Regions from separate parts of the Rahnella sp. 1L-D-7-B-C2 genome, predicted to be linked through region 2. Evidence: predicted binding sites of a transcription regulator. Region 2 holds the regulator's gene; each other region holds the start of a gene.
The links. Region 2 encodes PurR, which represses purine synthesis genes. Its sites were predicted from a motif close to CANGCAAACGTTTGCNTG; they were not measured.
Positions count from the first base shown of each region.

Region 1: rbsD (D-ribose pyranase) is a predicted target of PurR. The motif match lies at 1,801-1,818, and genes of this name have one in related genera.
Region 3: purT (formate-dependent phosphoribosylglycinamide formyltransferase) is a predicted target of PurR. The motif match lies at 1,757-1,774, and genes of this name have one in related genera.
Region 4: gcvT (glycine cleavage system aminomethyltransferase GcvT) is a predicted target of PurR. The motif match lies at 1,461-1,478, and genes of this name have one in related genera.

Region 1 covers NZ_JBXAVQ010000004.1:7,290-10,453, reverse strand. Annotated here, with positions in the region: gene kup (low affinity potassium transporter Kup) at 1-1,615, shown strand, start outside; gene rbsD (D-ribose pyranase) at 1,830-2,249, shown strand; gene rbsA (ribose ABC transporter ATP-binding protein RbsA) at 2,257-3,164, shown strand, end outside.
Region 2 covers NZ_JBXAVQ010000002.1:307,106-310,269, forward strand. Annotated here, with positions in the region: gene AC0Z7K_RS05035 (C40 family peptidase) at 1-106, shown strand, start outside; gene cydH (cytochrome bd-I oxidase subunit CydH) at 273-362, opposite strand; gene purR (HTH-type transcriptional repressor PurR) at 696-1,721, shown strand; gene AC0Z7K_RS05050 (S6 family peptidase) at 2,095-3,164, shown strand, end outside.
Region 3 covers NZ_JBXAVQ010000002.1:458,581-461,744, reverse strand. Annotated here, with positions in the region: gene pabB (aminodeoxychorismate synthase component 1) at 1-51, opposite strand, end outside; gene AC0Z7K_RS05845 (YoaH family protein) at 231-410, shown strand; gene purT (formate-dependent phosphoribosylglycinamide formyltransferase) at 508-1,686, opposite strand; gene dbpA (ATP-dependent RNA helicase DbpA) at 1,941-3,164, shown strand, end outside.
Region 4 covers NZ_JBXAVQ010000008.1:36,149-39,312, forward strand. Annotated here, with positions in the region: gene gcvH (glycine cleavage system protein GcvH) at 1-252, opposite strand, end outside; gene gcvT (glycine cleavage system aminomethyltransferase GcvT) at 307-1,404, opposite strand; gene ubiI (FAD-dependent 2-octaprenylphenol hydroxylase) at 1,728-2,954, opposite strand; gene ubiH (2-octaprenyl-6-methoxyphenyl hydroxylase) at 2,980-3,164, opposite strand, start outside.

The sequences.
Region 1 (3,164 bases), on a different contig from region 2:
GCTGATGTCTTTGGCGGGCAGAAACACGTCGTCACGCACCACGGCGGTGCTGGTGATTCTTGGCCTGATCGGTGGTAGCTTTTTCTATGGCGAAGTGGTGATCACTCCGGCAATTTCGGTACTTTCCGCAATGGAAGGTCTGGAGATTGCAGCGCCGTCACTCGATCCTTATATCGTTCCTCTTTCTATTACTGTTCTGACGCTGCTTTTCATTATTCAGAAACACGGGACCGGTATCGTGGGCAAACTCTTCGCCCCGGTAATGCTGGTCTGGTTCCTGACGCTCGCCGTTCTGGGGGTTAACAGCATCATGCAGAACCCTGAAGTTTTACGCGCCATGAACCCAATGTGGGCGGTTAACTTCTTCATCGAACATAAATCCTTCTCCTTCCTGGCACTCGGCGCTGTCGTTCTGTCGATTACCGGTGTGGAAGCGTTGTATGCCGATATGGGGCACTTCGGGAAATTCCCGATCCGTCTGGCGTGGTTCACGGTGGTATTGCCGTCCCTGGTGCTCAATTACTTCGGTCAGGGCGCGTTGCTGCTGAAAAATCCGGAAGCGATTAAAAACCCCTTCTTCCTTCTGGCGCCTGACTGGGCGTTAATTCCGTTACTGGTATTAGCCACGTTAGCGACCATCATTGCCTCTCAGGCGGTGATTTCCGGTGTGTTCTCCCTGACGCGTCAGGCTGTGCGACTGGGTTATTTACCGCCGATGCGCATCATTCACACCTCGGAAATGGAAGCCGGTCAGATTTATATCCCGGCCATTAACTGGTTGCTGTATTTCGCAGTGGTGATTGTGATTGCCAGCTTTGAACATTCCAGCAATCTTGCCGCGGCGTACGGAATTGCGGTGACTGGTACGATGGTGCTCACCAGCATTCTTTCCTGCACGGTGGCGCTGAAAAACTGGCACTGGAAACCGTTCCTGGTAGGTATTTTGCTGATCGGTCTGCTGTTTATGGATATCCCGCTGTTTGCAGCGAACGCCACTAAGCTGTTCTCTGGCGGCTGGTTGCCGCTGACGCTTGGCCTGTGCATGTTTATCGTCATGACCACGTGGAAAAGCGAGCGTTTTCGTCTTATGCGCCGCATGAACGAACATGGGAATTCGCTGGAGGCAATGATCGCTTCGCTCGAGAAATCTCCGCCGGTTCGCGTTCCGGGAACTGCGGTGTATATGTCGCGAGCCATCAACGTCATTCCGTTCGCATTGCTGCATAACCTCAAGCACAACAAGGTGCTGCATGAGCGCGTGGTACTGCTGACGCTGCGAACGGAAGACGCGCCTTATGTACACAACGTCCGGCGTGTCACTATCGAGCAGCTGTCACCGACGTTCTGGCGCGTGGTGGCAAGTTACGGATTTAAAGAAACGCCGAACGTGGAAGAGATTTTCCACCGCTGTGGTCTGGAAGGTTTGCCGTGCCGGATGATGGAAACGTCGTTCTTCATGTCGCATGAATCGCTGATCCTGACCAAGCGTCCATGGTATCTCTACTTCCGTGGCAAGCTGTTCATGGCGCTCAGTCGTAACGCCTTGCGCGCGCCGGACCAGTTTGAGATCCCGCCCAACCGCGTTATCGAACTGGGTACGCAGGTGGAAATTTAATCCTGCTTTTTGCCGCTCACAGGGTACCTTCGGGTACCCTGTTTTGTTTGTATCTTCTCCTTTGTGAAATGACTAACTCAAATTGCCTCCCGATTTCTGAATCATTCAGCGAAACGTTTCGACGTTGATCACAATTCCATCACATCTTCGTTGCCTTGTGCGGCCAGTCTCATAAACTCAGTGGTGAGCGAAACGTTTCGCTGTAGGAGTCAAAATGAAGAAGTCACCGCTGTTAAATGCCGAAATCTCAACTGTTATTGCCCGGTTAGGTCATACCGATCAGCTGGTTATTGGCGATGCCGGACTTCCGGTGCCAGCAGCTTGCCAGCGCATCGATCTGGCGCTAACCCAGGGAGTTCCCACCTTTTTACAAGTCTTAGAGGTAGTGACACACGAGATGCAGGTTGAGCGGGCTATCCTCGCAGAGGAAATCCTCACTAAAAATCCTCAACTCCATGAAGCGTTACTCGCCCGATTGACACAACTCGAACAACACCAGGGAAACACCATTGCTTTGGATTACGTCAGTCATGAGGCATTCAAAGCGCAAACCGAAAAAAGTCGGGCTGTCATCCGCAGCGGGGAATGTTCGCCGTATGCGAATGTGATCCTGTGTGCCGGCGTAACCTTCTGAGGCCTTTATGCAACCTTTGCTGCAACTAACAGGGATTGATAAAGCCTTCCCCGGCGTAAAAGCACTTTCCGGCGCGGCGCTCAGCGTTTATCCGGGACGTGTCATGGCGCTGGTGGGTGAAAACGGCGCGGGTAAATCCACGATGATGAAAGTGCTGACCGGCATCTACCAAAAAGATGCCGGCTCAGTGCATTTCCTCGGCAAGGAAACCGCGTTCAGTGGCCCGAAAGCTTCGCAGGAAGCGGGGATCGGCATCATCCATCAGGAACTTAACCTGATCCCTCAGCTGACTATCGCTGAAAACATTTTTCTCGGCCGTGAGTTTGTAAACGGTTTTGGCCGCATCAACTGGAAAAAGATGTATGCCGAAGCGGACAAACTCCTGGCCCGTCTGAATCTGCGCTACAAAAGCGATCGTCTGGTCGGTGAACTATCGATTGGCGATCAGCAGATGGTCGAAATCGCCAAAGTGCTGAGCTTTGAATCCAAAGTCATCATCATGGATGAACCGACGGATGCGCTGACCGATACTGAAACCGCCTCCCTGTTTAGCGTTATTCGCGAACTGAAGGCGGCCGGCTGCGGCGTGGTGTACATCTCGCACCGCATGAAAGAAATTTTTGAGATCTGCGATGACGTCACCGTATTCCGTGACGGGCAGTTTATCGCCGAGCGTCCGGTCAGCGAGCTGGAAGAAGACACCCTAATCGAAATGATGGTTGGCCGTCGTCTGGAAGAGCAGTATCCGCGTATTGTTCACAAGCGCGGTGCGCTGCGCTTGCAGGTTCGCGATGTCTGCGGGCCGGGCGTGGATAACGTCAGTTTTGATTTGCACAGCGGCGAGATCCTCGGGGTATCCGGGCTGATGGGTGCCGGTCGCACCGAGCTGATGAAAATCCTCTACGGCGCGCTGCC
Region 2 (3,164 bases):
ACCGCGTACCGGTGAAGACATCAAAATCACCTCTCTGGGCGATGATTACTGGCAAGACCATTACGTAGGCGCACGTCGGGTAATGACCCCGAAAACGATCCGATAATAAACAGTTCGTTAAGTCTGAAGTTTCGCTAATCAGCCATTGAATAGCATTTAACGAAGCGTTTCTGCAGGGAAGAGTATCGGCGCTAAAGGTCACTGCGTAAAATTGAAAAGGGCGATTCCTGTAACAGGTAATCGCCCTTTTTATTGCCTGACTTGCGCGTCTTTTAGTTCATCACTGCGGTGAAGCTGAAAGCGACAATCACAAGCAAAGCGCAAACCGTGGTGATTAATGACAATTTTAGATTGCGGTCCATAAAACCCCCTTACAGATCAATTGTGGCGCTTCATTTAGCCACACTAAATGTGTGCCAACGCATTTTCTCATACTTCACGTCTAAAATCCCGCGTTGATTCATGCCCGATAACCTACAATAACACTTCCACTTTCCTGCAATATAAGAGAAAATTGTCGGTTACCACGCCTGTGTGCCGGTCGATTTCTCCCGAGGGCGCTTTACGCCTCACTCTGACGAACTCACCCAACGATTTCACTGCCTTTTTATTAGCTCGCAGTGAAATCCACGCAAGCAAACGATTAACATAATGCTAACGTGCTGAAACACGTGAGTTCAGGAGTCATTCCTTACATGGCAACGATTAAAGATGTCGCAAAGCGCGCTGGCGTTTCCACCACAACCGTGTCGCACGTCATCAATAAAACACGTTTCGTCGCCGAAGACACTAAAGCCGCGGTTCTGCTGGCCATCAAAGACTTGCACTACTCGCCAAGCGCCGTCGCACGCAGCCTGAAGGTCAATAACACTAAAACGATCGGCCTGCTGGCGACCTCGAGCGAAGCGCCCTATTTTGCAGAAGTGATTGAAGCCGTGGAAAACAGTTGCTTCTCCAAAGGCTATACGTTGATTTTGTGTAATTCACACAACAATCTGGATAAGCAACAGGCATATCTGGCGATGCTGGCACAAAAACGTGTCGATGGTTTGCTGGTGATGTGTGCGGAATATCCTGATGAACTGCTGAACATGCTGGAAGAATACCGGTCAATCCCAATGGTCGTCATGGACTGGGGCGAAGCGCGTAAAAACTTCACCGACAGCATTATCGATAATGCGTTTGAAGGTGGTTACATGGCCGGACGCTATCTGATTGAACGCGGTCATCGCGATATCGGCGTGATCCCAGGGCAGCTGGCGCGTAACACCGGCGGTGGCCGCTTTCAGGGTTTTGTGAAAGCGCTGACGGAAGCCAATATTCCTTTGCGTGAAGAATGGGTAGTTCAGGGTGATTTCGAACCTGAGTCAGGTTACCAGGCGATGCAGAAAATCCTGATGCAAAAACAACGCCCGACCGCCGTTTTCTGTGGCGGCGACGTCATGGCGATGGGCGCGATTTGTGCAGCCGATGAGTTTGGTTTACGCGTTCCTCAGGACATTTCCGTTATCGGATATGATAACGTTCGCAATGCCCGTTACTTCTCACCTGCGCTGACCACGGTGCATCAGCCGAAAGAGCGCCTGGGCGAAATGGCCTTCACGATGTTGCTGGATCGCATCGTCAGTAAGCGTGAAGAATCGCAGACCATCGAGGTACATCCGAAACTGGTAGAACGCCGCTCGGTGGCTGACGGGCCGTACCGTGACTATCGCCGTTAATATTTGCCTGTTATAACTGATGTTAATACCTTATTGCGCCTGCCTTTGCAGGCGTTATTTCGCTACGAGCACGTTAATTTAAAGTGAATGTTGTTTAAGGAAAATCAGGTTTTCCCTTTTAATTATTATATGAATTCATTTGCCATGCGCATTAATTCACCGCAATTGATAATTAACCGTAATATTATACACGTGAGTTATTTGTAAAACATAAATGATATAAAAAACATTTTGAGGTGATATTTCATTATACATTTCAAATGAATAGGTATTATATACCACCCGCCTGAACAGGCCCTTACAATTATAATTTCACTTCCCAATAAGGTTCAATTAATATCTTGCGTCTTTTAAAAGGAAGTAAGGAAATTTAATGGAATGGAAGCCAAGTTTACTCGCAACACTGATCTCTTGCGCTATTTTCAATACTCATGCAGGAATAATGCGTGAAGATGTCTCGGTACAAGACTACCGGGACTTCGCTGAAAACAAAGGTAAATATACCCCCGGAGCAGAAAATATAGAAGTGTTTAAACTGGATGGAACATCTGCGGGCATATTGAATTTCCCAATGCCTGATTTCAGTTCTACGGATGATTACGCCACGGGAACACTCGTAGCGCCGTCCTATATCGTCAGCGTTGCGCACAATACCAAGTTCACATCGAGCAAGTTCGGCAATGGCGCTAAATACGCTTACAGCTATAAATTTATTGCCAGAAATGATGATCCAGGATATCCCGCAGATACGCCCCAAGATTTTCAATCCCCGCGTCTGAATAAAGTCGTCACTGATGCCGCTACTGTGCCTTATGTTTCACAGACTGAACTGAGAAGCGATCGTGAAAGGTATAAATATTTAGCACGCGTAGGTACAGGGCATCAATATCAGGTTGACCCTGTCACAGGGCAGGCAAACTCGTTAGCCATTTCTTACGCCTGGAAATCAGGGGGAACGGTTGTTAACCCAATGGAAAACGATCAATGGCTTTATTGGACGAACGCCGGCCCAAATGACGCCAATCTAACACCACTGTCCACTGCAGGTACATCCGGTGACAGTGGAAGTCCGACTTATGTCTACGACAGTGTGGATAAACAATGGAAATTAGCAGGCCTTCACGACCGCCACAGCGGAACAATGCCATATGGCAATTATGTGTCCTACGAAACTTACATGCAAACTGCGTATCTTGAGTCAATAATTGCTGCAAACACTGACCCTGATGTCAACGATATTGCTGCCGACGGCGATATTCACTGGGGGAAAACGGCAATTACTCAGGGGAGCTCTCAGTGGCAATGGCACGGTGTTAGCTATGCGTTGCCCACTCAGGCGAGCAATGCTGAGCTGAACTCAACACACGATCTTCGCTTCAATGGCGAAGGCGGTCTGCTTGTGCTGGATTCTTCCGTAAATCTTGGCGCGGGTAAGCTTCAATT
Region 3 (3,164 bases), 150 kb from region 2:
GTCCGGCCGATAAGGCAAGGGATAGAAAACAACGGAGTGAGCGGGTTGCATGACGGGTTTCAGTTTCTCTGGCGCGATGAATGACGTTACAGGTCTGCGATCCTAACATAGATTCCGCCCCCGGAAACCAGCACAGGCGATTTGCATGAATAAGGCGTATACTGTGCAACCCCGCAGCCTGCGGGCGTTGTTTATCTTGCAACAGTCACCACGTACAACAGGAATCTCCCATGCTGACAGGTATGCCTTCACTATCACATAACGAACAAGAACAGGCCGCCGATCGTATCCGCCAGTTAATGGAAAATGGCATGAGCAGCGGCGAAGCCATTGCTACCGTGGCGGCAGAAATCCGTGAGACGCACAAAGGCGATCGCGTGACCGTCATTTTTGATGACGAAGACGAATAACACCCTGTCCTGAAGGTGTTTTCTTTCAGGCAAATTGTGATGAAAAAAACCGGAGCCTTTGCAGGCGTCCGGTTTTTTTATGTGAAATCCGCAGAGACTAGCCTTTGACGACCACCGCAGCGGCAGCCTGTTTGGCCTGTTCCACCGCATCTTCGACGTTATCGGCAATCGCCAGCGCAACGCCCAGACGGCGTTTCCCACTTATTTCCGGCTTGCCGAACAGGCGAATTTGATTGTAACCGGTCAGCGCATTTTCCAGACCGCTGAAGGTGACGTCGTTGCTGGTCAGCTCAGGCAGAATAACGGCAGAGGCGGAAGGGCCGAACTGGCGGATATTGCCCACCGGCAGGCCAAGAAAGGCGCGAACGTGCAGAGCAAACTCCGAGAGATCCTGAGAAATCAGCGTCACCATGCCGGTATCGTGCGGACGTGGTGAGACTTCGCTGAAGATCACATCGTCGCCGCACACAAACAGCTCGACGCCAAACAGACCTTTACCGCCAAGGGCTTTTACGACTTTTTCGGCAATTTCTTTCGCACGTTGCAGGGCCAGTTCGGTCATCTGCTGTGGCTGCCAGGATTCCCGGTAATCCCCGTCTTCCTGACGATGGCCGATTGGCGCGCAGAAGTGGATGCCATCCACGGCGCTGATGGTCAGCAAGGTTATCTCGAAATCAAATTTCACCAGGCCTTCCACAATGACGCGACCGCCACCGGCACGACCGCCTTGCTGCGCGTAATCCCATGCGGTTTGCAACTGTTCTGCGCTTCGGATCAGGCTCTGGCCTTTACCCGATGAGCTCATGACCGGCTTGATAATGCACGGGTAACCGATTGCGTCGACAGCCTGACGAAAAGAGGCTTCATCATCCGCAAACTGGTAACTGGACGTCGGCAGTTGCAGCGTTTCTGCAGCCAGACGACGGATGCCCTCGCGGTTCATGGTCAGGCGGGTGGCTTCGGCGCAAGGCACCACGTTGTGACCCTGTTTTTCCAGCTCGACCAGCATACTGGTGGCGATAGCTTCGATTTCCGGCACGATGAAATCGGGACGTTCGCTTTCGATAACCTGTTTGAGCGCGTCGCCGTCCAGCATATTAATGACATGGCTGCGATGAGCAACCTGCATTGCCGGTGCATCGGCGTAACGATCCACGGCGATCACTTCCAGGCCAAGACGCTGACATTCAATCGCCACTTCTTTCCCGAGTTCGCCAGAGCCTAACAACATGACGCGTGTGGCGCCGGTGCGCAGTGCAGTACCAATGGTTAACATAGCTTCGTACCCAGATCTGTGATGAATAAAAATGAGAATTTCGGCGCGCAGTATATCTGAATTAATGATCAACGAAAACGATTGCGCAGTATGATCGCCGAATTCGTCGCGGAGCAAAGTGGGGCGTGTAAGGGATTTTTTCAGCCAGTTTTCTGCCGTTTAAGGCAGTCAGCGGGCGTCTCTGTTATCATTTAACCAAACCATGGCGTCAGACCCTCTGCCGCTGCTTCGATTTTTGCCTCACATAAAGAGTTATCGCCTTGAGCACGCATTCCTTTTCAGCCCTGACACTGCCCGCTGAGCAACTTTCTAACCTGACCGAACTGGGTTATACCGAAATGACCCCGATTCAGGCCGCTTCACTGCCTGCCATTTTGCAGGGGCAGGACGTCCTGGCCAAAGCTAAAACCGGTAGCGGCAAAACAGCTGCGTTCGGGATCGGTTTGCTGAACAGTATCACCGTGGCGCAGTTCTACGCCCAGGCGCTGGTGCTGTGCCCGACCCGCGAACTGGCGGATCAGGTCAGTAAAGAGTTACGTCGTCTGGCTCGCTTTACCCAGAACATCAAAATTCTGACCCTCTGCGGCGGCCAGTCAATCGGCCCTCAGCTGGAATCACTGGTGCGTCAGCCGCACATCGTGGTCGGTACGCCGGGGCGTATTCAGGAACATTTGCGTAAAGGCACTCTGAAGCTGGATCAACTGAAAGTGCTGGTGCTGGATGAAGCCGACCGCATGCTGGACATGGGCTTTAGCGAAGACATTGAAGACGTGGTCAGCTACACACCGCCCGCCCGTCAGACGCTGCTGTTCTCCGCAACTTATCCGGACGGCATCGAGCGTATTAGTTCTAAATTCCAGCGCCAGCCGCTGAAAGTCGAAATTGAAGGTGAAGAAGACGTTGCGGATATCAAGCAGGTCTTTATCGAAGCCGATAAACATCAACGTTTGTCACTGCTTGCGGCGGTGCTTTATCAGCATCAGCCTACGTCATGCGTGGTGTTCTGTAACACCAAGCGCGATTGTCAGGACGTCTGCGATGCGCTGTCCGCCAAAGGCATCAGCGCGCTGGCGCTGAACGGCGATCTTGAACAGCGTGACCGTGACCGTGTGCTGGTGCGTTTCTCCAACGGCAGTTGCCGCGTGCTGGTGGCCACCGACGTGGCGGCGCGCGGTCTGGACATCAAAGATCTCGGTCTGGTGATCAATTACGAACTGTCGTTCGATCCTGAAGTGCATATCCATCGTGTAGGCCGCACCGGCCGCGCAGGCACCAGCGGTCTGGCCGTCAGTTTAGTCACGCCGCAGGAAATGGGCCGTGTTCACGCACTGGAAGATTACACTCGTCAGACCTTTGTCTGGCAGCCGGCTGCACAGGCGTTGGCCGCTACGCCGGTAGCGCTGGATCCTGTCATGGCGACCCTGTGCATCGACGGTGGCCGTAAAGCCAAAATCCGCCCCGGTGACATTCTCGGCGCG
Region 4 (3,164 bases), on a different contig from region 2:
CTCGCCGTTCACCGCGATGATTTCGCCACTGATCGGGGAGTAAATATCGGAAGCCGCTTTCACGGATTCTGCCACGGCGCAGTCTTCGCCAGCGGCCACTTCACGGCCGACTTCTGGCAGATCAACAAACACCATGTCGCCCAGTAATTCCTGTGCGTGTTCGGTGATGCCCACGGTGTAAACGCCGTTGCCTTCTGAACGCACCCATTCGTGGGAAGAGGCATATTTCAACTCTGCGGGAACATTGCTCATTAATAATCTCCTGAAAATGTTTTTAAATTTTTGTGTTCAATTCAATCGGATGGGTTACTGCGCCAGCGGTTTACCGTTGCGGACAAAGCCCGGTTTGGTGACTTTTACCGGCATCTCACGGTTACGAATTTGCACAATCGCCTGCTCGCCGATGCCTGCCGGAACGCGCGCCAGCGCGATGCTATAGCCCAGCGTCGGGGAGAATGAACCGCTGGTGATCACGCCTTGTTGGGTGTTGCCTGCGGCGTCGGTGAAATGCACCGGCAGTTCGTTACGCAATACGCCCTTTTCGGTCATTACCAGACCGACCAGCTGTTCAGTGCCCTGCTCGCGCTGCCTTTCCAGCGCTTCACGGCCAATAAAATTGCGGTCTTCCGGTGCCCAGGCGATGGTCCAGCCCATGTTGGCCGCCAGCGGTGAAACGCCTTCATCCATTTCCTGGCCGTAAAGGTTCATACCCGCTTCCAGACGCAGCGTGTCACGCGCGCCAAGCCCCGCAGGCTTCACGCCCGCCGCCAGCAATTTCTGCCAGAAATCTGCGACCTGTTCTTGCGGCAGTGCGATTTCATAGCCCGCTTCACCGGTATAGCCGGTGGTCGCGATAAACAGATCGCCCGCCTGTACGCCGAAGAACGGCTTCATGCCCGCGACAGCTTGTTTTTGTTCAGCGGTGAATAAGGTTTCGGCTTTTTCTTTCGCCTGCGGCCCCTGAACGGCCACCAGCGCTAAATCATCACGCACGGTCAGTTCGACGCCGTACGGTTCTGCATGCTGCGAAATCCATGCCAGATCTTTCTCGCGGGTCGCGGAGTTCACCACCAGGCGGAAATAATCTTCGGTAAGGAAATAAACAATCAGGTCATCAATCACGCCACCCGACGCGTTAAGCATGCCGGTGTACAGCGCTTTGCCAGGAACGGTGAGTTTGGCGACATCGTTCGCCAGCAGGTAACGGAGGAATTCACGGGTACGGGCACCGCGGAGATCAACAATGGTCATGTGGGAGACGTCGAACATGCCGGCATCCTGGCGCACAACGTGGTGTTCATCCAGCTGGGAGCCATAATGCAAAGGCATCATCCAGCCGTGGAAATCGACCATACGCGCACCGCACGCGACGTGTTGTTCAAAAAGCTGAGTCTGCTTAACCATCTTATTCCTCATGACGAAAAGGCTGCCTGAAAAAGTCGAAATTCGCAGGGAGCGCAAACGATACCCTTTACCTGAACTTACCACCGAATCCCCCTGCTAACCATAAGATAAAATATGCAGAGCAAAGGGAATGTCAGTTAATTAGCAGGGGCATTGTGCAGAGTTTTTGACTGGGAAAATGGGGTTTGTGGCGCAAAATCTACAAATAAACAGCAAAAATATCGACGTTATATAACGACAAGGCCGGATTTCTCACCATTTGCAGAATGAGAAATCCGGCCACGGATTAGAAAATGTAATGGAAAAACTGAGCTGAAATTAGATTATTTCAATCGAAGCGGATCGTCATGCAACCATTCGGGTAAATCGTTCAGCCCCATAGCCTGACGCACTAATTTAGGTTTTACGCCCGGCAGAGAATCAGCCAGCGTCAGGCCGATGTCGCGCAGGAGTTTCTTTGCCGGATTGTCACCGGCAAACAGTTCGCGAAATCCCTGCATTCCGGCTAGCATCAGTGCTGCACTATGCTTGCGTCGGCGCTCGTAGCGGCGCAGATACATGTGCTGTCCGAAATCTTTGCCCTCTTTTTGCAGGCGTCTGATCTCAGATGCCAGCTCGGCCGCATCCATAAAGCCTAAGTTGACGCCCTGCCCGGCCAGCGGATGCACGGTGTGCGCCGCATCCCCCACCAGCGCCAGACGCTGTCCGGCAAAGCTGCGGGCATAACGACCAGTCAGCGGGAAGGTCTGACGTTCGCTTTCCACGCTACAGATGCCCAGACGCAGATCGAAAGTGCTGGCGAGAATTTTGTTGAATTCTTCCGGTGCCAGTCCGTGCAGTCGCTGTGCTTCATCCGGCGAAACGGACCAGACGATCGAAGATAAATGCGCATCGGCCAGCGGCAGAAAGGCCAGAATGCCATCGCCGTGAAAGACCTGTCGTGCAACAGACTGGTGCGGCTCTTCGGTGCGAATGGTCGCCACCAGTGCATGATGGCGGTAATCCCAGAATGTCAACGGGATATCGGCGTGCTGACGAAGCCACGACTGTGCGCCGTCTGCGCCAACGACTAAGCGCGCGCTCATCTGGCGTTCGTCACTAAGCGTGATAAAGGCGTCGTTTTCGCCCCACGCGACGTTTTTCAGCGTAGCGGGTGCCAGCAGGGTGATATCAGAGGATTTCTCCGCCTGTTGCCATAACGCGCGGTGGATCACCTGATTCTCAATGATGTGACCGAGATGGCTGAATCCGTATTCTTCACCACGGAACGCGATTTTGCCGAAGCTATCGCGATCCCAGACTTCCATCCCCTGATAGGCATTGGCGCGCTGCGCGGTGATATTGTCCCAGACACCGATATATTTCAGTAAACGCTCACTGGCGGCATTGATGGCTGAAACACGCAGTCCCGGTTGTTCCGGCAAAGGAGAATCGAGATCCGGCTGTTGGCTTTCAAGCACCGCAACGCGCAATCCGCTGCCCTGTAATCCGCACGCCAGCGCCAGACCAACCATCCCGCCCCCGGCGATAACCACATCAAAAGATTGCATAATTTTTCCTGTAAGGATCAAAGGCTCAACGGTCAACCCAGCCTAAAGTCCTGCGTGTAAAAGCATCGCGCAGCGGCGTAATACCTTCCATCGCCATTAAACCCAGATTACGTCCGACCATTAATGGCAGCCAGCGATTAGCGAATAAGTGGATCAGACCATCGGTCACGCCGACGGTAGCCTGCTGATCGGGCTGACGGCGCTGCTGGT